2 regions of the Abyssisolibacter sp. ZYX002 genome follow, and region 1 is predicted to be linked to the other one. Evidence: predicted binding sites of a transcription regulator. Region 1 holds the regulator's gene; the other holds the start of a gene.
The links. Region 1 encodes Rex, which represses fermentation and respiration genes when NADH is low (regulators of the CRP and FNR family bind a similar motif). Its sites were predicted from a motif close to ATTGTTAANNNNTTAACAAT; they were not measured.
Positions count from the first base shown of each region.

Region 1 (11,252 bases):
CAGGAAAATATTGTCAAATATTATAGCATCTCAAATAGATCTACATAAAAAATTTGGTGGAGTAGTGCCAGAAGTTGCATCAAGAAAACACATAGAGCAAATAGATACAGTTTTGCAACAAGCACTAGATGAAGCAAATGTTAAATTTAAAGATATAGATATTGTTGCTACTACATATGGACCAGGTTTAGTTGGGGCACTGTTGGTTGGGCTTTCTAGCGCAAAGGCACTAGCTTATTCATTAGAAAAACCACTAGTAGGTGTTAATCACATAGAAGGACATATATGTGCAAACTATATAGAAAATACACACTTAGAGCCACCATTTCTTTGTTTAGTTGTTTCTGGAGGACATACACACTTAGTACATGTAAAAGATTATACAAAGTACGAATTACTAGGGAGAACTAGAGATGATGCTGCAGGGGAAGCCTTTGATAAAATAGCAAGAGCTATGGGGTTGGGATATCCAGGAGGACCAATCATAGATAGATTGTCAGAGAAAGGTAGCAGTGATGCTATAGATTTTCCTAGAGCATATTTAGAACCAGATAGCTTAGATTTCAGTTTCAGTGGTCTAAAATCTGCAGTACTTAATTACTTAAATAGCAATAAACAGAAAAATAAAGAAATAAAAGTAGAAGATGTAGCAGCAAGTTTTCAAAAAGCCGTAGTTGATGTACTTGTGGATAAGACAATAAAAGCATCAAAGCTTAAGAACTTATCAACAATTGCGCTAGCGGGAGGTGTTGCATCTAATAGTGGATTAAGAAAACAAATGCAGGATAGATGTTTAAGTGAAGGACTAAAGCTAGTATGCCCAAGTAAGATATTGTGTACAGACAATGCAGCAATGATAGGATGTGCGGGATATTATAACTACTTAAATGGAAAGATATCAGATATAAGTCTTAACGGAGTTGCAAATTTAAAAATTGGTCAGTAATTTAATTGTATTAACAAAGTTATGCACAAAGTTATCCACAAAACAGATGGTAACTGTGCATAACTTTATACATTGTAGCAGTAAAATATCAATAATGTTGATAAAATTATGTGATTTTGTTGATAAAACTGTGGATAAATGGTGTATATTGTGGATAAAAATTAACTGCTTAATTCTACCCATTTTTCATACTCTTGTTCAAGGTCAGATTTAATATTTAATAAATCTTTATTTATTTGCGTGCTTTTAACAGGGTCATTATAAATATCTGGACTACATAGCAGATGTTCATATTCACTAATTTTGTTTTCTAGAAGAGCTATATTTTCTTCGAGTTTACTCAGTTGTTGCTTTTTAGCACGCTCTTTTTTCTCGAGTTCTTTTTGTTTTTTCCTATCCAGTTTCATTTGAGTTTTAGTGATACCAGTATTAATCGAATCATCATTGTTACTGCTAAGGAGTTTGCTTTTTTCAATATAGTAATCAAAGTTACCAAGGTATTCAGTTATTTTATCACTATTAAAATATAGTATTTTATCTACAACTTTATTTAAAAAGTATCTATCATGAGATATTACTAATACAGTTCCTTCATATTTTTTTAATGCATCTTCAAGAACTTCTTTGGAGTCAACATCTAAGTGATTTGTAGGCTCATCCATAAGTAGAAAATTCGATTTAGATAGCATTAATTTTAATAAAGCTAATCTTGCTTTCTCACCACCACTAAGAGAGCCAATCTCTTTAAATATATCATCTCCAGTGAAAAGGAACTGCGCTAAAATGCTTCTAATTTGAAAATGATCCATTAGAGGGTGTTCATCCCATATTTCATCTGCAATAGTCTTTTCAGTATTTAGATACTTCTGCTCTTGATCAAAATAACCAATATTAACATTAGCGCCTAAAGTATAATTTCCTGAACTAAGACTTGTAATACCCATTATGATTTTAAAGAGAGTAGATTTACCTATACCGTTAGGACCAATGATACCTACTTTTTCGCCTTTATATATATTAAAGTTTATACTGTCAAATAGCAGTTTACCATCATAATTTTTTTTCAAATCTTCTATGCGTAACACATCATTACCACTTTTCACACTTGGAGTAAACTTAAAAGAAGCTTTTTTTCTTTCGCTAGGATTTTTTAGCTCTTGCATTTTTTTAAGCATTTTTTCTCTACTTTGAGCTTGTCTTATTGCTCTTTTTCCACCCAAAGAAAGATTTTTTATTATTTCTTTTTGTCTATTCATTTCATTCTTTTGTTGTTCGAATTTTTTCTTTTCCAATTCAATTTCTTTTTTCCTTTTATCCATATAAGTGCTGTAGTTTCCGTTGTAGGATTTTAGCTCGGTATTTTCTAATTGAAGTATTCGAGAAACTACATTATCTAAAAAATACCTGTCATGAGAAATAATAATAACAGATCCCTTATAGTCTTTAAGATATTTTTCAAGCCAATCAATCGAATCCAAATCCAGATGATTAGTTGGTTCATCAAGCAAAAGAATATCAGGCTTTTGGAGCAATAATTTTGCGAGATATACTCTAGTTTTTTGTCCTCCACTAAGCTGGTTTATTGGTTTATAAAAATCACTACTATTAAAACCTAAACCAACCAAAACACCTTTAATTTGACTGTCGTATCCATATCCATTACTTTTCTCAAATTCATCAGTGAGCTTAGAGTATTTGTCAAGAAGCTTTTCAAATTCTTTAGAATCGTGATCCTGACTTTTTTCACTTATTTCATTTTCTAGGGATCTAAGTGTTTTCTCAAGTTCAATGACAGGTTTAAATATTTCAAGTAACTCATCATAAATATTCTTAGAACTATCTACGCTAGTGTGTTGCTTCATATAACCTATTTTTGATGTTTTAGATGTATATATTTGACCATCATCACTTGAAATTTTACCAGTCAATATATTAAACAATGTAGATTTACCAGCACCATTAATACCAATAAGGCCAATTTTCTCACCAGCATTAATAGAAAAAGTGACGTTATCTAAAATTTTGTCAGTTACATAAGTTTTGCTTATATTAGTACATGATAATACAATCATGATGTCCTCCTAAAACTAAAGCTTAAAATTCAGTGTTTCAACTTATATAATACATTAATATTAGTGTATTATGCAAATATAGAGCTTAAATTAAACAATTTTTAGTAAGATTATAGAAAAAACAATATATTAGTTGCCTTGAATTTGATTTTTTACTAAAATGTGGAGAGAACGCAATTTGCTTCTACTCTGAAAATAATATTTCATATTAAATTTTAATTTTTTTTAATATTCATATAGAAAACGTATAAGAATTGTATTATAATATGATGTAACTTAGATTATTTGATATTTGTAGATAGAAAGCAATGGACTGGTAACAGTAGTTTACATTGATATAATTTTGACAAGTGAATGATTATTATTTATTCATGCTGATTACATTGATATTATCACGAAACTACAATAAAATAGATAATATGCTTTGTCTAGTCATGAAGAAATATCATCAAAAAGATTGACTAAAACGTAAAGATTGTTTTATAATTAACACAAAAGTGTAAATAATTTAGTAATTTCATGATGATGTTAGTATTTTATTTCCTATTTTATATAAACTATAAAATAAGTGATAAAAGTAGAGAGGGATATTTTATGGCTAAAAACAATAAAGTTTCTATGGCGGTTGTTAGGAGATTACCTAAATATTACAGGTATTTATCAGACTTGAAAGAAAAGGATATTATGAGAATATCTTCTGGAGAGTTGAGTAAACTAACAGGATTTACCGCTTCACAAATTAGGCAAGATTTGAACAATTTTGGAGGTTTTGGACAACAAGGCTATGGATACAACGTAGAAGATCTCCATAGTCAACTTGGTAAAATATTAGGTCTAGATAGGACTTACGAAACTATTTTGATAGGGGCAGGTAACTTAGGTCAAGCAATAGCAAATTACAAAGGGTTTTTATCAGCAGGTTTTAGAGTAACTGCTTTATTTGACAAAAACCCAAAAATGATAGGTCTAAACATTAGAGGGATAAAGATTCATGATATAGATGAACTTGAAAGCTATATCGAAGCTAACAACATTGAAATAGGTATAATATGTACTCCTAAAGAAGGAAGTCAGGAGATAGCAGATATACTGGCAAATAATGGTGTAAAAGGTATTTGGAATTTTGCACCGACTGATTTAAAAGTGCCAGAAGGTGTAGTTATAGAGAATGTTCATTTAAACGAAAGTTTGTTTACACTATCATTTTTGATGAAGAACAGTGACCAAGGAGCTCTTTAAAGCTCCTTTAGGTTGTTTCAAAACTAGTGGATTTTGACTAAAGAAATTCAGTTTGAGACAACCTTTTTATTTAAGGAGGATACAATGAAGGTATTTGCATTAGTTGGTAAGAGTGGCACAGGAAAAAGCTATAAAGCTATGCTGGTGGCAAAAAAACATAACATACAATATATTATAGATGATGGATTATTAATTAAAGGAAATAAAATAATTACAGGTGTATCCGCAAAGAGTGAGAGCACAAAGATAAGTGCAACAAAAAGAGCTGTTTTTTTAGATGAAGACCATAAAGTAAGTGTACTAGATGCGCTGAGAATACAGCATCCAAAGAAACTACTAATATTAGGAACATCAATAAAAATGGTAAATAAAATAGCAGCTGCATTACACTTAGATAAGATAGATGAATTTATAGATATAAACGAAATATCTACAAAAGAAGAATTACAAGCAGCCCATAATTGTAGATTTAAGGAAGGAAAACATGTTATACCAGTGCCAACATTTGAGATAAAAAAAGACTTCTCAGGTTACTTTATAGATAAGTTAAAGATATTTAAGAAAAAAGGTAAAATAAATGAGCAATATATTGAAAAATCAGTAGTTAGGCCAACATATAGCTATTTGGGAAGATACACAATATCACAAAATGTTCTCAAGAATCTTATAAGAATTGCATGCACCAAGGTAGATGAAGTTGACAAATATGGTAATATTAGAGTACTTAGTAAAGCAGGGAGTATAGCAATAAAGCTAGATGTCATACTGTATTATGGAATGAATATATCCGAGATTATAGAAACTTTACAAAAGCAAATTATTAAAGAAATAGAACAAATGACATCATTAAATATATTGTCAGTAGACGTAAACATAAAAAAATTAAATATAAACAAAATAAAATAATTCAGTATTTTGCAAGAAATAAATAAATTCGATTCAGAAATGAAAGAAATACTTCATATGACTAATATTTAACATACTAATAAATATGTTTTTTTAACACTTAATATCTGTTGAAATAGCATATTTTTTGTTTTTTGAAAATGAATGAATTAGATATATAAATAATGATAACGACTTAAACATAATAACACCCTGCAAAAAAATTTTAGCATAAAAATAATGTTAAAAATGATTAATAAAAAAACGTTTACAAAGAAATTAGCCTGTGTTATTATTACAGTGTAAAGAAGGGGTAAAGTTTTTTATAGTAAGGAAAACATTTTCAAAACATAAGGAAGTTAAAAATTTAACAATTTATAGGGAGGTCATTACAATGTCCAACACTTATATTCAAGAAGTATTTGAAAGAGTAAAGCAAAGAAATGCACATGAACCGGAGTTTTTACAAGCTGTAGAAGAAGTTTTAAATTCATTAGGACCAGTTTTAGAAAAACACCCAGAATACGTAGAGGCAAATCTTTTAGACAGATTCTGTGAGCCTGAAAGACAAATAATGTTTAAAGTACCTTGGTATGATGATAATGGTAAACTTCATGTAAACAGAGGATTTAGAGTACAATTTAATGGAGCTATTGGACCTTATAAAGGAGGACTAAGATTCCATCCATCAGTTTACATTGGTATAGTTAAATTTTTAGGATTTGAGCAAATATTAAAGAATGCATTAACAGGACTTCCAATAGGCGGAGGTAAAGGAGGATCTGACTTTGACCCTAGAGGTAGATCAGATGCAGAGATATTAAGATTCTGCCAAAGCTTTATGACAGAGCTTTATAGACACATAGGTCCAGATGTTGACGTTCCAGCAGGAGATATGGGAGTTGGAGCAAGAGAAATAGGATATCTATACGGACAATACAGAAGAATCAGAGGAGCATTTGAAAACGGAGTATTAACAGGAAAAGGCTTATCTTACGGTGGAAGTTTAATAAGACCAGAAGCTACAGGATTTGGTTGTACTTATTTCTGTCAAGAAATGTTAAAGCATGAAGGAGAAACTTTTGAAGGCAAAACAGTTGCATTATCAGGTTTTGGTAATGTTGCATGGGGCGCTGCATTAAAGATAACAGAATTAGGTGGAAAAGTTGTAACGCTTTCTGGCCCAGACGGATACATATACGATCCAGAAGGAGTTTCAGGAGAGAAAATAGAGTATATGCTTGAGCTAAGAGCATCAGGTAGAGATAAAATAGAAGATTATGCTAAGACGTTTGGTGTAGAATTCTTTGCAGGTAAGAAGCCTTGGGAAGTTAAAGTTGATATAGCTATGCCATGTGCTACACAAAACGAAATATTAATAGATGATGCTAAGACAATGGTAGCAAATGGAGTTAAATATCTATCAGAAGGTTCAAACATGCCAACAACAAACGATGCAATAGAGTATTTACAAGCAAATGGAGTAATCATCGGACCTGCTAAGGCAGCAAATGCAGGTGGAGTTGCTACATCAGCGTTAGAAATGAGCCAAAACAGCATGAGATACTCATGGACAGCAGAAGAAGTAGATGCTAAATTACATCAAATAATGATTAACATCCATGACAACGCTATGAAAGCAGCAGAAGATTATGGATTTGGATATAACCTAGTTGCAGGTGCTAACATCGCAGGTTTTGTTAAAGTTGCAGATGCTATGGTTAAGCAAGGTTCTTACTAGAAATTAATATCTGAATAAAATATAGATAATAAAAACCGCCGTAAGGCGGTTTTTTAGATTAATGACAAAGTAATTAGGATAGCAGGCTTAAAACTTGCTATAAGACGGTTTTTATGCTTTAATGAAACAATATATTTTTAACATCTAAATAATTGGGTATAATCATAACATAAAATAGATATAGAGGTGATAACTTGAAAAATTTAGATATACAGCAAACAGATAATGGAGTGATAGTAAAAAACATAAAGAACTTTGTGCCAAAGCACACTTTTGATTGTGGACAATGTTTTAGATGGAATGAAGAAGATGATGGTAGTTATACAGGAGTTGCGTATGATAGAGTAATAAATATGAAATTAGATAATAACATATTATATATAGATAACTGTAATATAGAAGACTTCAATAATATATGGGTGGAATATTTTGACTTTAATAGAAACTATGATGAAATAAAGAAAGAACTTAGCAAAGACAATGTACTTGCACATGCAATGAAGTTTGGCAAAGGTATTCGAATATTAAATCAAGATCCTTTCGAGACACTTATCTCATTTATTATATCTGCTAACAATGGTATTAGTAGAATAAAAAAAAGTATAGAATATTTGAGTATGAAATATGGTGAGAAAATTGGTGAATATAAAGGTAAAGAATATTATAGCTTTCCAAATGCTGAGGTGTTAGAAAAAATAAGAGCGGAGAATTTACGTGAGAGTGGAGTTGGTTATAGAGCTAGCTATATATTTAATACAGCAGTAGTAGTTGCATCAAAGCAAATGGATATATATAACCTTAAAAACCTTTCAACAGAAGATGCTAGAAAAGAATTAATGTTACTTGCAGGAGTTGGGCCAAAAGTAGCTGATTGTATAATGTTGTTTTCTATTGGTAAACATGATGCATTTCCAATAGATGTATGGGTAAAAAGGGTCATGGAATATTTCTATTTGCCAAAAGACAGTTCATTAAAATATATACAGAAATATGGTCAGGACAAATTCGGAAAGTATGCAGGCTTTGCACAGCAGTATTTATTCTATTATGCGAGAGAAGCAAAGTTAGGCAAAAAATAATTACAAAAGCGTATGTTGTAATAATAATGTAGTGATTATTATATATAGATTATGTTATAATAATGTAAATACATTATAGTAGGAGAGAGAGTCATATGGATAATAAAAAAATCAAGATACCATATTTGAACATTGTGCCAGTAGCTGTAATTATCATGCTATTATACAAGATAGTAAACAACGATAATGTGGCACCAATGTTTTATAAAATAATAAACCCATTTTTAGGAGGATTTTTGATAGCATACATATTAAATCCCTTCATAAGAATGTTAGAAAAGAAACTTAAGTGCAAGAGGGTACTAAGTATAACTATCTCATATCTATTAGTTCTTGGATTAGTTATATTCATAATTATAATAGCAGTACCAAAAATATATAATAACTTTGTTGAGTTAGCAAAAAATTTGCCAGACTTCATAAATGAAATGAGGGACTTTTTAAAGAATGACATAAATAATATCGAATTGCTTCAAAAATATAACATAGCAGAATATATTGACAATGCCATAGCTAATTTGGGCAAAACTGGCAATATAGCTAAACTTATGGATTATGCAGGTCAAGGAATAGGTAGCATAGCATCAACAGCCTTAGGTTTCACGCATGTGATGTTTAATTTAATGGTGAACAGTATAATAGCTATATTTTTGCTGTATAACAAAGAAGATTTTGTCAAAGGATTGAAAAGAATGTTATTTGCATTTATGGACAATAAAAATGCAAATAAAACATTAGCTATATATAAAGAGATAGATGACACATTCTCAAGATTCTTAATTGGTAAGATACTAGATTCAGCTATTATAGGAGTAATATGTTTTGTATTATTGCTTATTACAGGGAACCCGTATGCGTTGATACTTTCTACAATAGTAGGGATAACAAACATGATACCATACTTTGGACCATTCATTGGTGCAGGGCCTGCAATACTCATAACATTGTTTGTAAGTCCTATCAAAGCATTATGGACAGCATTGATTATATTAGGGCTTCAACAATTTGATGGATGGATACTAGGACCAAAGATATTAGGAGATCAAGTTGGTATAAAACCGTTTTGGATAATAACGGGTATACTAATAGGTGGAGCGTTGTTTGGTTTAGTAGGAATGTTTATAGGAGCACCTTTAATAGCAGTTATTAAAATCTTTATAGAAAGAATAATAAAAAGAAGGCTTGATAGCAAAGGTATGGCAGATATGTAATAGATAGAAATAAAGAGGAAATAAATAAAAAACTTAGAAAAACGAACATAATCAAGCATAATCAGGTATCACACTAAAAAATGGTTAAGTATGACATTTGATTGATGATGCTTGATTATGTAACATTATACATGTAATTATTAGCACTCAAGTGTAACGAGTGCTAATAGATAGTCAGGCTAATTTATTTAACTGAAATATTAGTTACTACATAATTTTTTATGAATATTTCGGGTCTTAAAAAATAAATTTATTAAGGAGGATGAAACATGAATATTAGACCATTAGGCGACAGAGTAGTTATCAAAAAAGTAGAAGCAGAGGAAAAAACAAAAAGTGGAATAGTATTACCAACATCAGCAAAAGAACAACCACAAGTTGCAGAGGTTTTAGCTGTAGGACCTTCAATAACAGAAGATGATAAAAAGAAAAATGAATTAAAAGTTGGAGATAAAGTTATCTTTTCAAAATATTCAGGAACAGAAATAAAGATTGACGGACAAGAATATACAATACTTAAGATTAGCGATATATTAGCAGTAGTGGAATAATTATTAAGAATAAAAGGAGTGATAATAAATGGCTAAGCAAATTAAATTTGGCGAAGATGCTCGTCGTGCGATGGAGCAAGGTGTTAACAAGTTAGCGGACACAGTTAAGGTTACATTAGGACCAAAAGGAAGAAACGTAGTATTAGACAAGAAATTTGGATCACCACTTATTACAAATGATGGTGTTACAATAGCAAGAGAAATAGAAATAAAAGATCCATACGAGAATATGGGAGCACAATTAGTTAAAGAAGTTGCTACAAAAACTAATGACGTAGCAGGAGATGGAACGACAACAGCAACTCTTTTAGCGCAAGCAATCATAAGAGAAGGTTTAAAGAACGTTGCAGCAGGTGCTAACCCAATGATACTTAGAAAAGGTATTCGTAGAGCTGTAGATACAGCAGTAGATAAGATTAAGTCTTATTCAAAAGAGATTTCAAGTAAAGAAGCTATAGCGCAAGTTGCTTCTATTTCTGCAGGTGAACAAGAAATCGGTAATTTAATAGCAGAAGCTATGGAAAAAGTAGGGAACGAAGGGGTTATCACAGTAGAAGAATCAAAGACTATGGGAACTACTTTAAATGTAGTTGAAGGTATGCAGTTTGATAGAGGATACCTATCACCATACATGGTAACAGACGCAGAAAAAATGGAAGCAGTACTAAGTAATCCTTATATATTAATAACTGATAAGAAAATCACAAATATTCAAGACATATTACCAATATTAGAGCAGATAGTACAACAAGGAAAAGCATTATTACTTATAGCAGAAGACGTAGAAGGAGAAGCTCTTGCAACATTAGTTGTTAATAAATTAAGAGGAACATTCAACTGCGTTGCAGTAAAAGCTCCAGGGTTTGGAGATAGAAGAAAAGAAATGCTAAGAGATATAGCTATATTAACAGGTGGTCAGGTTATATCAGAAGAATTAGGATATGATATTAAAGAGATAACTATAGATATGTTAGGAACTGCTAATACAGTTAAAATAGATAAAGAAAATACAGTTATAGTGGACGGTAGTGGAACTCAATCAGATATAAATGATAGAGTAAAGCAAATAAAAGCTCAAATAGAAGAAAGTACATCTGAGTTTGATACAGAAAAATTACAAGAGAGATTAGCTAAGCTTGCTGGAGGAGTTGCAGTTATAGAAGTTGGTGCAGCTACAGAGACAGAGATGAAAGAGAGAAAGCTTAGAATAGAAGACGCATTAGCGGCTACTAGAGCAGCAGTAGAAGAAGGTATAGTAGCAGGTGGTGGTACGGCATTAGTTAACGCTATACCAGCAGTAGAAGAGCTTCTAAACGAAGAAAAAGGTGACGCTAAAACAGGTGTTAGTATTATAGCTAGAGCGTTAGAAGAGCCAGTTAGACAAATAGCAGAAAATGCTGGATTAGAAGGTTCGGTAATAGTTGAGAAAGTTAGAAGTAAAGAAGTAGGAATTGGATTTGACGCTTTAAACGAAAAATATGTAAATATGATACAAGAAGGTATAGTGGATCCAACCAAAGTGACTAGA
Region 1 covers NZ_JARMXH010000010.1:20,919-32,170, reverse strand. Annotated here, with positions in the region: gene tsaD (tRNA (adenosine(37)-N6)-threonylcarbamoyltransferase complex transferase subunit TsaD) at 1-946, shown strand, start outside; gene P3X86_RS18860 (ABC-F family ATP-binding cassette domain-containing protein) at 1,108-3,018, opposite strand; gene P3X86_RS18855 (redox-sensing transcriptional repressor Rex) at 3,613-4,257, shown strand; gene P3X86_RS18850 (Asp23/Gls24 family envelope stress response protein) at 4,342-5,163, shown strand; gene gdhA (NADP-specific glutamate dehydrogenase) at 5,537-6,883, shown strand; gene P3X86_RS18840 (DNA-3-methyladenine glycosylase family protein) at 7,078-7,962, shown strand; gene P3X86_RS18835 (AI-2E family transporter) at 8,058-9,173, shown strand; gene P3X86_RS18830 (co-chaperone GroES) at 9,443-9,724, shown strand; gene groL (chaperonin GroEL) at 9,753-11,252, shown strand, end outside.

Region 2 (11,252 bases), on a different contig from region 1:
TCTGTAGTATCTCGTATACATTTGTTAACTTGGTATACTGTCTCTAAATATAAAGAAGACATGACACTCATTCCAATAAATGATGGCTTTATATCCTCTATCAGTTTCTTTAATAAATCGAGTTCTTCTTTTGTAGCTTTTTTTGGATTCACACTATTAAATTTCTTAAAAAATAATATATGTACTTCGTAGTTATTTCTCTTTAGGCTATTTGCTAGGTATTTTACACCAAGAGCTTTTTCATTGTAAAAACCTATTAATAATACTTTCTTAGACAATTATAATACCTCCGTAGTTACGCTAATTTGCATAATATTTTATCTGATAGTTTACACATATAAAATTGTAAATATACGTCTTAAACAATCTTGTATATTATTTTACTCCTTTTTAAGAGTTATTTCAAATATTATGCCTACAAATTACATTTGTTTTTATTATATTTTAGCATGATAACATAACGGTTTTATTACATTTACATTAATTAGACTAAACATTCCTTTTTTAAGTGGTTTAATAAATTCATAAAAAAACAATAAAACAATGAGGAATAACTTGAATCAAAAAATTGTATTACAAACTCTAATCCTATCTATTTTAGCTATTTTTTTATTTTTAATCCTGTAATATTTCTATAATATAAATTTTGTTATAGTAATCTAAAGTTAACACTAGTGTTAAAATGTCATACACAGTTAATAATGTTTAACTTTCCTGTAATTAAATTGTCGAGTCACCTATGATATGATTTCATTAAGGGGGCTGTCTGATAATAGAAAAATATTAGGTTATTAAAGTATGCATATTCACCATGTCATATTTAAAATAACTATTACAGCCATCTATCAAAATACTATTACAAGGGAGGAATTTAATGTACAAGACAAAACAAAAAACGCAGAACCTAACAAAGTTAATATCCTTGACTATGGCTTTCATATTGATAGCAGGATTATTCTCGCCTATGCTAACTTCTAATGCTTCAGTCAATGATTGGCAAACAGGCAAATATTACAAAGTTGGTGATATAGTATCCTATAACAACGTAAATTATAGTTGCTTACAATCACATAAATCTATAGCACCTTGGGCCCCTGCCAAAGCATTGTCTCTATGGAAACGCACTTCAAGCCCTACAAGTAGCAATAGCAACAACAATACAAATAATAATAGTAGCAACAATCAAAACAACAATAACAATAATACTACTAATAATAGTAATGACAAATTTAACGTTGTATTCGATGCATCCTCAGATTGGGGTAGTGGTATGACAGCAAATGTAACAATAAAAAATACTGGAAATAAAAACATTGAAAATTGGAAACTTAAATTTTCTCTTGACAAAAACGCTAAAATCAACAGTCTTTGGAATGGAAATATGAAAAAAAGTGGAACTAGCATAGAAGTTAAAAATGCTGGTTGGAACAAAACTATACGTCCTGGACAAAGCGTTACATTCGGTATGTCAATTAGTTACTCTGGTTCATTTAAAACTCCAAAAGAGTATTTATTAAATGAGATGAAGTATGTTATTGACAACAATAAAGATAAAGACAACAATAAAGATAAAGATAACAATAAAGATAAAGATAACAATAAAGATAAAGATAACAATAAAGATAAAGATAAAGATAAAGATAAAGACAAAGACAAAGATAAAGATAAAGACAAAGATAACAATAATAAGAATATTAAAAACAAATACGTTGGTTATTTCCAGTCTTGGTCTGATAAATGGGCATCTAAAGGAAAAGATACCCATCTTGCAAATCTACCTAAATATGTAAATGTCGTAATGCTAGCATTTGCAAAGCCTGATATGAAATACTCTGGAAACCTTAATCTAAGCGGTACTGGACTTGAATTTAGCTATAATGGAACAGTACTAAAAGAAGCTATCCAGCATCTTAAAAACAAAAACCCTGACACAAAGGTTATCATATCTATAGGTGGATTGACTTATACAAATTGGTCAAATATGAATTACAGCAATATTGCTAAATTCATAAAAGATTTCGGTCTAGATGGTGTAGATATTGATTATGAACCTAGTGGTGGCTTTAATACATCATATGACTCTAATGGCAAAATAACATATGCAAAAGAAAATGAATACGTTAATATATTGACTCAAATGCGTAAACAATTACCTAGACCATATATTTTATGCGCTACTGGCTGGAGTGTTGGAGCATATGGAGAAGACCAGTGGAAGAATGCTAAGCCAGGACCTTTTGCTAGTACAGGTATGATGCTACCTATACTTCGCAAAGCAGGTGACAAATTAGACATGGTTAATGTTATGGGATATAATGCTGGTGAATACGATCCTATTGATGCTTTAAAAGCTTACAAAAACTATTTTAATGGTCCTGTTAATATGGGAGTTATGGTTCCACCAGAAGATTGGGGTGGACATGTTTGGAACCTTGAAAAAGTAGCTAAAACTGCGAGATACGTTAATAAAAACAACGTTGGTGGTATGATGATCTGGAGTTTACAAAGATCACATTCTAACGCTAGCTATGAAAAACCTGATAATCAAATGATTTCAACAGTTATAGCTCAGGATTTGGAATTGCCAGAAGCAAATAAACCACTATTTCCATTAAGTAATCCTTCTTATTCTCCAGCTTGGGGAAATAAATTTCCATTAAAGGATACAAACAATAATAATAACAACAATAACAACAACAATAATAATAATAACAATAATTCATCAGCTCAAAAGCAGGGATTTGTTATTGAAACTAAAAATATTAATGATAATGGTTCAAGCTTTAAATCTAATTTCGTCTTAAAAAATCCAAACACTTCATACAAGTGGGATAGCGGAATGTTCAACCTTTGGGGCTTTACTTTTGAAACGACTTCTAAAGTAAAAAGCATCACAGGTGCTAAGTCTTATTCTCAAGATGGAAATAAGGTTACAGTATTGCTTAATCCTTGGGAAATAACATTCGGAATGGGTGAATCAAGAACTGTTACAATGGATTTTGAGAAAAAAGGTAATAATGCTTATCCAAGCAATGTAACTCCTAACTTTATGCGTGGTGAGAATATATATCCAAAAAGACCAAGCCTACCATCATCATTTGTTAAAGGAAAATCAAATCTTAGTGTTAGTGATTTAATTAGTAACTCTTCTGATTATTACAAATCATCTGCTTCACCTATAAAAGATGGGCTTATATTATATAACAGTCCTTCTAATACTCAAATAAATATAGGTTTAGCAAACAATGTATATACAAATCTAACTAACGGTATAAAGATGTGGGTTCCTTCAAAATACATGGCTATGGGATTAGGCTATATTCAAGAGATATATGGAATCAATCCAAACTACATGGCAGCACTTGGAACTAAGGAGAATTTCTCCTTTGCAGTATACCCTACTAGAGAGGGTGCTTTAAGCCACCCTGTCAATATCAAAGGTAAAACTTGGTATTGGGGTATGACTTCTGGTTCTCCTGATGGACCATTCCAACAAGAGACACCAAACTTCAATGAAGTAAAAGATTTCTTCCCAGATTCTTTTGCTAAAAATGCTAGTCATGATGATTTCACACATGTATCTATATCTACAGAAGACCCTAAATTTGTTAAAGCTGCTATATCATCTGCTGCAAGCTTAACAATGACTAGAGAATTCATGTATGCTGTACCTTCTTATAAATTTAAAGATTTTGTTCAAAATGCTAAAGACAGGTCAGCTGAAGATGTGTTACTAACATACATCTACAACAGAGGTCTTTATTCTGTAAATGGTGATGTATTTAAAGCAAATAGACAGACAAATATGAATTCAACTAATATAGTTAAAACTCTAGGATATAATGGTTTTGCTGACCATGTTCCACAAGTTTTAAATATAATGAAAAAGATGAATAATGAAACTTCTGATATCTATGATATTAAACTATCTAAGAAAGATGTAAAAGTGTTTATTGATAATTTGAGAGCATTCTATCCACATGGTGTACCAACTGAACAACAATGGACTGCTATGGTTAAAGACGTGAACAATGCATTTGATGTGCTAGCAAAACATTGGGGTGACAATAATATATCATTTAGATATGATTTCTTAACTATCATAAGAGTAATGAAAAAACATCTACCTTCTGATACACCTCCATCTCCAAAAGGTATTAATTATGGGTATCAAGTAATGAACAGAAATTAATATTTTAAAAATAATCTAAGGGGTGTCTTAAACTTAAAAGACACCCCTTTTTTTTAAGTAGTAATATTTAACTTTATTAATATAGATTAATGAATAGATTAATGACAACCAATATTAACAGCATAAGGGCTTATTATACTTAAACCGTTACAGGTTTTAGGTTCTCTTCTCCTGTCAAATCTAATATAAATTTCGTGAGCAGTTCAATTTCTTTATCAATATCATCTAAACTTACTTCTTCAACTGGAGAATGCATGTATCTGAGTGGTAAAGATACAAGTGCAACAGGTACTCCTTTACCGCTTAATCTAATCTTATCCGCATCAGTTCCTGTGCTTCTTGGAGTTAATTCGTATTGAACAGGTATATTAGTATCAGAAGCTGATTTTTCAAGTAAATCATTTATTAAATCATTTATAGGAGCTCCTTTTGATAAAACTGGTCCTCCACCAAGTTTTACATCACCATGTTCTTTTGGGTCCACATTAGGGTGATCAGTTGCAAATGTAACATCGCATGCTATACCTAATGTAGGCTGAATAGAATTACTTGCAAAGTAAGCGCCACCCATATTGGTCTCCTCATTAACTGTACTAACAGCATAGACACCAACTTTTGGATTAGCTTTGGCTACATTTTTAAGAACCTCTGCAACTATAAATGCACCAGTTCTATTATCTAATCCACGTGCTACCAAACGATTATTAAGCATATAATCATAGTCACAATCATAGATTACATAATCGCCTACAGATATGTTTTCTAAAATCTCATCTTTGCTTGTAGCTCCACAATCAATATACACTTCATGTATTTTGATATCATCTTTTGCACCACCATGATGCTCTGCAGGTACACCAAATACACCGAGTACAGGACCCTTTTTACCGAGTATTTTAACACGCATTCCGAGTGCTATTTTATGATTTATACCTCCTGCTTTTGTTATATATACGAAGCCATCATCATCAATATAATTTACTACAAAAGCTATTTCATCACAATGCCCTGCTAACATAACTTTAAAAGAGCTATCTGGATTAACACAAGCTATGACATTTCCTGCTGTATCTGTCTCGATTGTATCAGCGAAAACTCTAGTATAATCAATCCATTTTTTTTGCAAATCATATTCTGCACCTGATGGTGAGGGTGTTGTAAGTAGTCGCTCTAAAAATTGTTTTGATTCGTTATCCATCGTTATACCTCCAAATTTTGTTATTTACTCATAATCATAACTATACTTAGTATACCATGTTATTGTAATTAATACCACATTCCCCTTTTACTGAAAATATTATTGTATTCGATGTTAGTTTGTCAGTTCAATACTTAATTTATCGGACAAACTACCCTAACAAGGATTTTATATTCTTTTAGATATGATTATGCGATAATTCTTTAATTTTCTATTTGAAGTCATATCTAGATTTTTTATATACACTATGGTATCATACTATTTAAACTGTCTATCTATATTTATTTGGAGGTTATTTTATGTTTGATAAACTTTTTGATGAAAATCTACAAATCAAAATGACGAACTTTTTTGCTAACGAGTTAAGTAAAAAGGGCTCTATCAAAAAATACAAAAAGAAAGAGTATATAACCCATTGTACTTCTGATAGCATTTATATAGTTATATCAGGACAAATAACTCAAATTATTATTAGCAATACAGGAGATGAAGTGTGCTTGTTTAGACTGCAAAGAGGCACTATTTTAGGAGAAATGAATTTCTTTGAAGGTCAACACACTGAGGTTATCGCAAAAGTTATAGAAGATTGTGAAATATCATTGATAAGTAAAGCTGTTCTTGAAAACGAACTGTTAAAGCATCCTGAAATCTATCGATACTTTATGCATAGTATTATTCGTAAATATAGGATACTTATGTTGAATATAGCAGATTATAATTTTAACAACGCTATTGGCAAAGTTGCTAATTGTCTACTTAGATTGGCTCATACAAGCAAGTTTAGGTATAAGAGTACCAAATCAATTGATTCTATAGAATTTAAGATAACTCATGAAGAACTCGCTAATAGAATAGGTTGTAACCGTACTACTGTTACAAATGCTATTAATAAATTTCGCTCTGAAAGTTTAATTGAAATTGATAAAAAAAGAATTATTATAAAAAACAAAACAAAGTTACAAGAATATGTTAATTATCATTTATAATAAATTTAAAAAAACTCCAGTAATATTTATTAAAAAATGTTGCCTAAACAACAGAATATATTCAAAATAAATATTATAATTATCAAAATATTCAAAATATTAGAAGGGAGTTTTATTATGGAGTACATTAAACTTATTGGAATTTTAATTGTAGTTGTCGGCTTCTTCTTAAAGTTAGATACTATAGCTGTAGTTTTGATAGCTGGCATCACTACAGGTCTATTGGGAGGTCTTAATATTATCGAAATATTAGACAAAATAGGTACAACATTTGTTAACTCAAGAAATATGTCTATCTTTTTATTAACGCTTCCAGTTATAGGTATATTAGAAAGAAATGGACTAAGGGAAAGAGCTGCACATCTCATCAATAACCTCAAATCAGCGACTGTTGGAAAAGTATTATCAACTTATACTACTATTAGGATGATAGCTGCCGCACTTTCTTTGAGACTTGGTGGCCATGTTCAATTTATAAGACCTCTAATCAATCCTATGGCTTTTGGTGCCGCTCAAAATACTTACGAAAACGTAGATGAAGACACAGAGGAAATAATTAAAGGGTATGCAGCTGCTTCTGAAAACTATGGTAACTTCTTTGGACAAAATGTTTTTATTACAGCAGGTGGAGTTTTGTTAGTTATAAACACTTTAAAAGAACAAGGGATTACTGTAACTGATGCTGAAGTTTCTAAAAATGCAATACCTGTAGCTATTATAGCTTTAATACTAGCAATTATACAAAATTATTTACTTGATAAAAAGATTAGCAGAAAGCTTAAAGTAAGAAAGGAGCTTAGCAAATGAAGAAAATTTTATTAGAAACAATATACGTATTAACAGGTATGGTTGCAATATTGACAGCTATATATGCTTTCAAGGATGATAAACACCCTTCACGAATAGGAACTGGTTTATTCTGGGGACTTGTAGGAATAATTTTTATATTTGGAAAGCTTATCCCAGGATATATTACTGGTGGTATGATAGTCTTCATGGGTTGTCTAACTGCAATGAAGAAAGTAACATTTGGCTCAATGTCAAATGCTTCTGAAAAAGATCGAGAAAATTGTGCTATCAAACACAAAAACAAGCTGTTTATACCAGCATTAACCATCGGAATTGTTGCATTTATTTTTGGTCAATTTATAAAATCTTTAGGTGGCATTATAGGACTAGGTGTTGGAGCTCTATTAGCATTATTAATTGCAGCAACAATGACAAGAACAAAACCAAGCAAAGTTTGCTACGACGGAAGTAGATTATTGCAACGTGTTGGTGCTGCTAGTATTTTACCTCAGCTCTTAACAGCTTTAGGTGCTTTGTTTACTGCTGCTGGTGTTGGTGACGTTATCTCTGGAGGTATAAGCAATGTCATCGGTAGTCCTAGTAAACTTGTTGGCGTTATAGCGTATTGTTTAGGGATGGCTTTATTTACTATGATTATGGGTAATGCATTTGCTGCATTCTCTGTTATGACTGTTGGTATAGGTATGCCATTTGTCATAGCACAAGGTGCTAATCCCGCTATTGCTTGTATATTAGCTCTTACAGCAGGTTACTGCGGAACTTTGATAACACCTATGGCAGCAAATTTTAATATTGTCCCTGGTGCCGTATTAGAAACTAAAAACAAATATAGAGTTATTATTGCACAGTTGCCTTATGCATTTGTTTTATGGGTTATTCATGTTATACTAATGTATACGTTAGCATTTTAATATATAAAATATTAAACAAAAACATATATGTAATAAAGGAGGCTTTAATTTGAAAAAAGTATTAATAACAGGTTTTGATCCTTTTGGTGGAGAGTCTGTAAATCCTGCTCTTGAAGCTGTTAAAAAATTACCTGATATGATAATGGATTATAATATTGTAAAACTAGAGGTTCCAACAGTTTTTAAAAAATCTATAGACACTTTAAAAAAAGCAATTATCAAAGAATCACCAGATATAGTACTGTGTATCGGCCAAGCAGGTGGTAGGTTTACTATATCTATTGAAAGAATTGCAATAAATTTAGATAATGCTAGAATCCCAGATAATGAAGAAAATCAGCCTATTGACACACCGATTTATAAAGAAGGGAAAAATGCTTATTTTTCTAATCTGCCAATTAATGCAATTCTAAAAAAATTGAGTGATAACAATATACCAGCAAATATTTCAAATACAGCAGGTACTTTCGTTTGCAACCATTTAATGTATGGCTTGCTTCATATGATTGAAAATACATTTGACAATATCAAAGGAGGTTTTATACACGTTCCTTATTTACCTGATCAAGTAATTGGTAGAAACAACGTAGCTTCTATGTCTCTTGAAAATATAGTAACTGCTCTAAGGTTAATAATAGAAGCTTCAATTGAAAATAATAAAGATATTGCTTTAGTTACTGGAAAGACACATTAAGAAACCATGAAAAAAGATAACTAAGAAGATGCCCCTTGAGACATCTTCTTTTTAATATTATATTTAATATAGTAATCACCTAAAACACCCTGACGAATAATAAAATTTTAAACCTGACTATTTTAGATTTCTCTGTTCATTATATCTACTTTACATCGTAAAAGCATCTTTTAGGAGAGTTTATAAGCTCTTCTTTTTTTAATGCTTTTATTGCTTTGTCTACCTCTTTTTTATCTGCATTAATCTTCTCTGCTATTTGTCCTGCTTTCATAGGTTCATCTGATTCTTTTAATACTTTGAGTACTTGTTCTTTATAATCCATTGACCTTCCTCCTTTTTTAACTAGCTATTACTATATTAATTATACCCTTTTATGTTTACCTTAAACTTTTATATTGTTAATATATATAATAATTGTTTTACTTATGTAAATACTATAACTGATAATATTAAAAAGGAGTGAAATAAGTGAGCTATGTATTTTATATGCCCTCTATAAGCATTATGGATAAAAATGCTTTAATTGATGCAGGTGATATGATTAAAAATCTTGGTTTTAAAAAAGCTTTTATAGTTACTGATAAAGTATTAAATGAAATAGGGTTAGTAAATAAGTTGACATCTGTGCTTGCTAATAATGGTATAGAGTATGTAATATTTGATGAAACAAAACCTAACCCTACTACTAAAAATGTCCATGATGGTGTAGATATGCTTAAATCTGAGGAATGTGATTTTGTTATATCTTTTGGTGGTGGTTCTCCTCATGACTGCGCTAAAGGAATAGCTCTTGTCGCGACCAATGGCGGAAACATTAAAGACTATGAAGGTGTTCATAAATCATCTAAACCTCAATTACCTCTAGTTGCAATAAACACCACTGCTGGGACTGCAAGTGAGATGACTATATTTTGTATTATAACTGATGAAGAAAGACATATAAAAATGGCTATAGTTGATAAACATGTAACTCCTATTCTTGCAGTAAATGATCCTGAGCTAATGATGGATATGCCTAAATCTCTGACTGCTGCGACTGGTATGGATGCGTTAACTCATGCAATTGAAGCTTATGTATCAACTGCTGCTACTCCAATTACTGATGCTTGCGCACTTCAGGCAATAAGCTTGATTTCTAATCATTTGAGAAAAGCAGTCGATAATGGTAAAGATGAAAATGCCAGAAATCAAATGGCATATGCTGAATTTTTAGCTGGTATGGCATTTAACAACGCAAGCCTTGGCTATGTTCATGCAATGGCTCATCAGTTAGGAGGCTTTTATGATCTACCTCATGGTGTATGTAATGCTATTCTTTTACCACATGTACAAAAATATAACAGCCAAGTTTGCCCTGAAAAATTAAAAGATATAGCTCAATCTCTGGGAGTAAAAGTTGAAGGCTTAAGTGACAAAGAAGGTGCTCAAAGCGCTATTGATGCAATAATAGCGCTTTCTAAGGACATAGGTATCCCATCTGGCTTAAAAGAAATCGGTGCAAAGGAAAAAGATATTCCAACATTAGCTGAAAATGCACTAAAAGATGCATGTGGAATTACAAATCCTAAGCAAGCTACTCATGAAGAAATAGTCAGTATATTTAAAAACGCTATGTAGAATTTAAATATTATAAAATTTATAAAGTGGCTACTTTTATTTCAGTAAGCCACTTTTTCTTATATATTTATTGAAAATAATCTAACCTAAAAAGAGTTAAATATACGACAAGAAATTGCAGTTCCTTTACTTATATTACACACTCATGGCATAAAACTACAATATTGTGCCATATGTATTGCTTTATCCAACAATAATCTGTATAGTATAAACATACCAACTACTAATTAAGCAGTGACGTCATGAAGTTGAAGTAGTGTAGATGGAATAAAAAAATACTAAAAATTGAACAGGGGGAATCTATTATGAATTTCGTTAATTTCTTTGCTTCTTTCTTTACAAAATTCGCAGAATTTTTCACAAGTCTTGTGCCATCTATAGAAAAATTGTTTCAGTAATATATAGCTTTGACACTATAATTATTATCAAAACAAAATACAACTAATATACGAACTAATTATTACAATAATAATCGCAGTACATATTCTCAGAAATATATATACCAATATACTAACTAAGCTATATATTATAAATTTAGTAGTCTTCTTAGATAAGTCAAAGCTGTTTCTATAATAAAGGAGTTAGCCACAAATAACTCCTTTATTATTATTTTTGTATTATGAAATCTCTTCTAATATTTTCTCCATTGAGTATGCTATCTCTCCTATTTCATTGCTAGCTTTTAATATCTTCTTGGTATCTATTAAATCAATTATCATATCTGTTGTCAATTCTTTATTATTTGGCATATTGTTTTCTATGCAATGATAAATATCTCTTCGACTTTTATCAATCCATTTAATAATAGAATTTATTCTATCTAACAAATATATCAATTCGTTAA
Region 2 covers NZ_JARMXH010000011.1:49,265-60,516, forward strand. Annotated here, with positions in the region: gene P3X86_RS19410 (B12-binding domain-containing radical SAM protein) at 1-278, opposite strand, end outside; gene P3X86_RS19415 (cellulose binding domain-containing protein) at 875-4,192, shown strand; gene P3X86_RS19420 (M20/M25/M40 family metallo-hydrolase) at 4,332-5,390, opposite strand; gene P3X86_RS19425 (Crp/Fnr family transcriptional regulator) at 5,690-6,376, shown strand; gene P3X86_RS19430 (DUF969 domain-containing protein) at 6,503-7,183, shown strand; gene P3X86_RS19435 (DUF979 domain-containing protein) at 7,180-8,097, shown strand; gene pcp (pyroglutamyl-peptidase I) at 8,147-8,791, shown strand; gene P3X86_RS19445 (HTH domain-containing protein) at 8,937-9,113, opposite strand; gene yiaY (L-threonine dehydrogenase) at 9,260-10,408, shown strand; gene P3X86_RS19455 (hypothetical protein) at 11,026-11,252, opposite strand, start outside.
Region 2: the regulator Rex is predicted to act here: its motif matches at 6,455-6,474, upstream of P3X86_RS19430 (DUF969 domain-containing protein).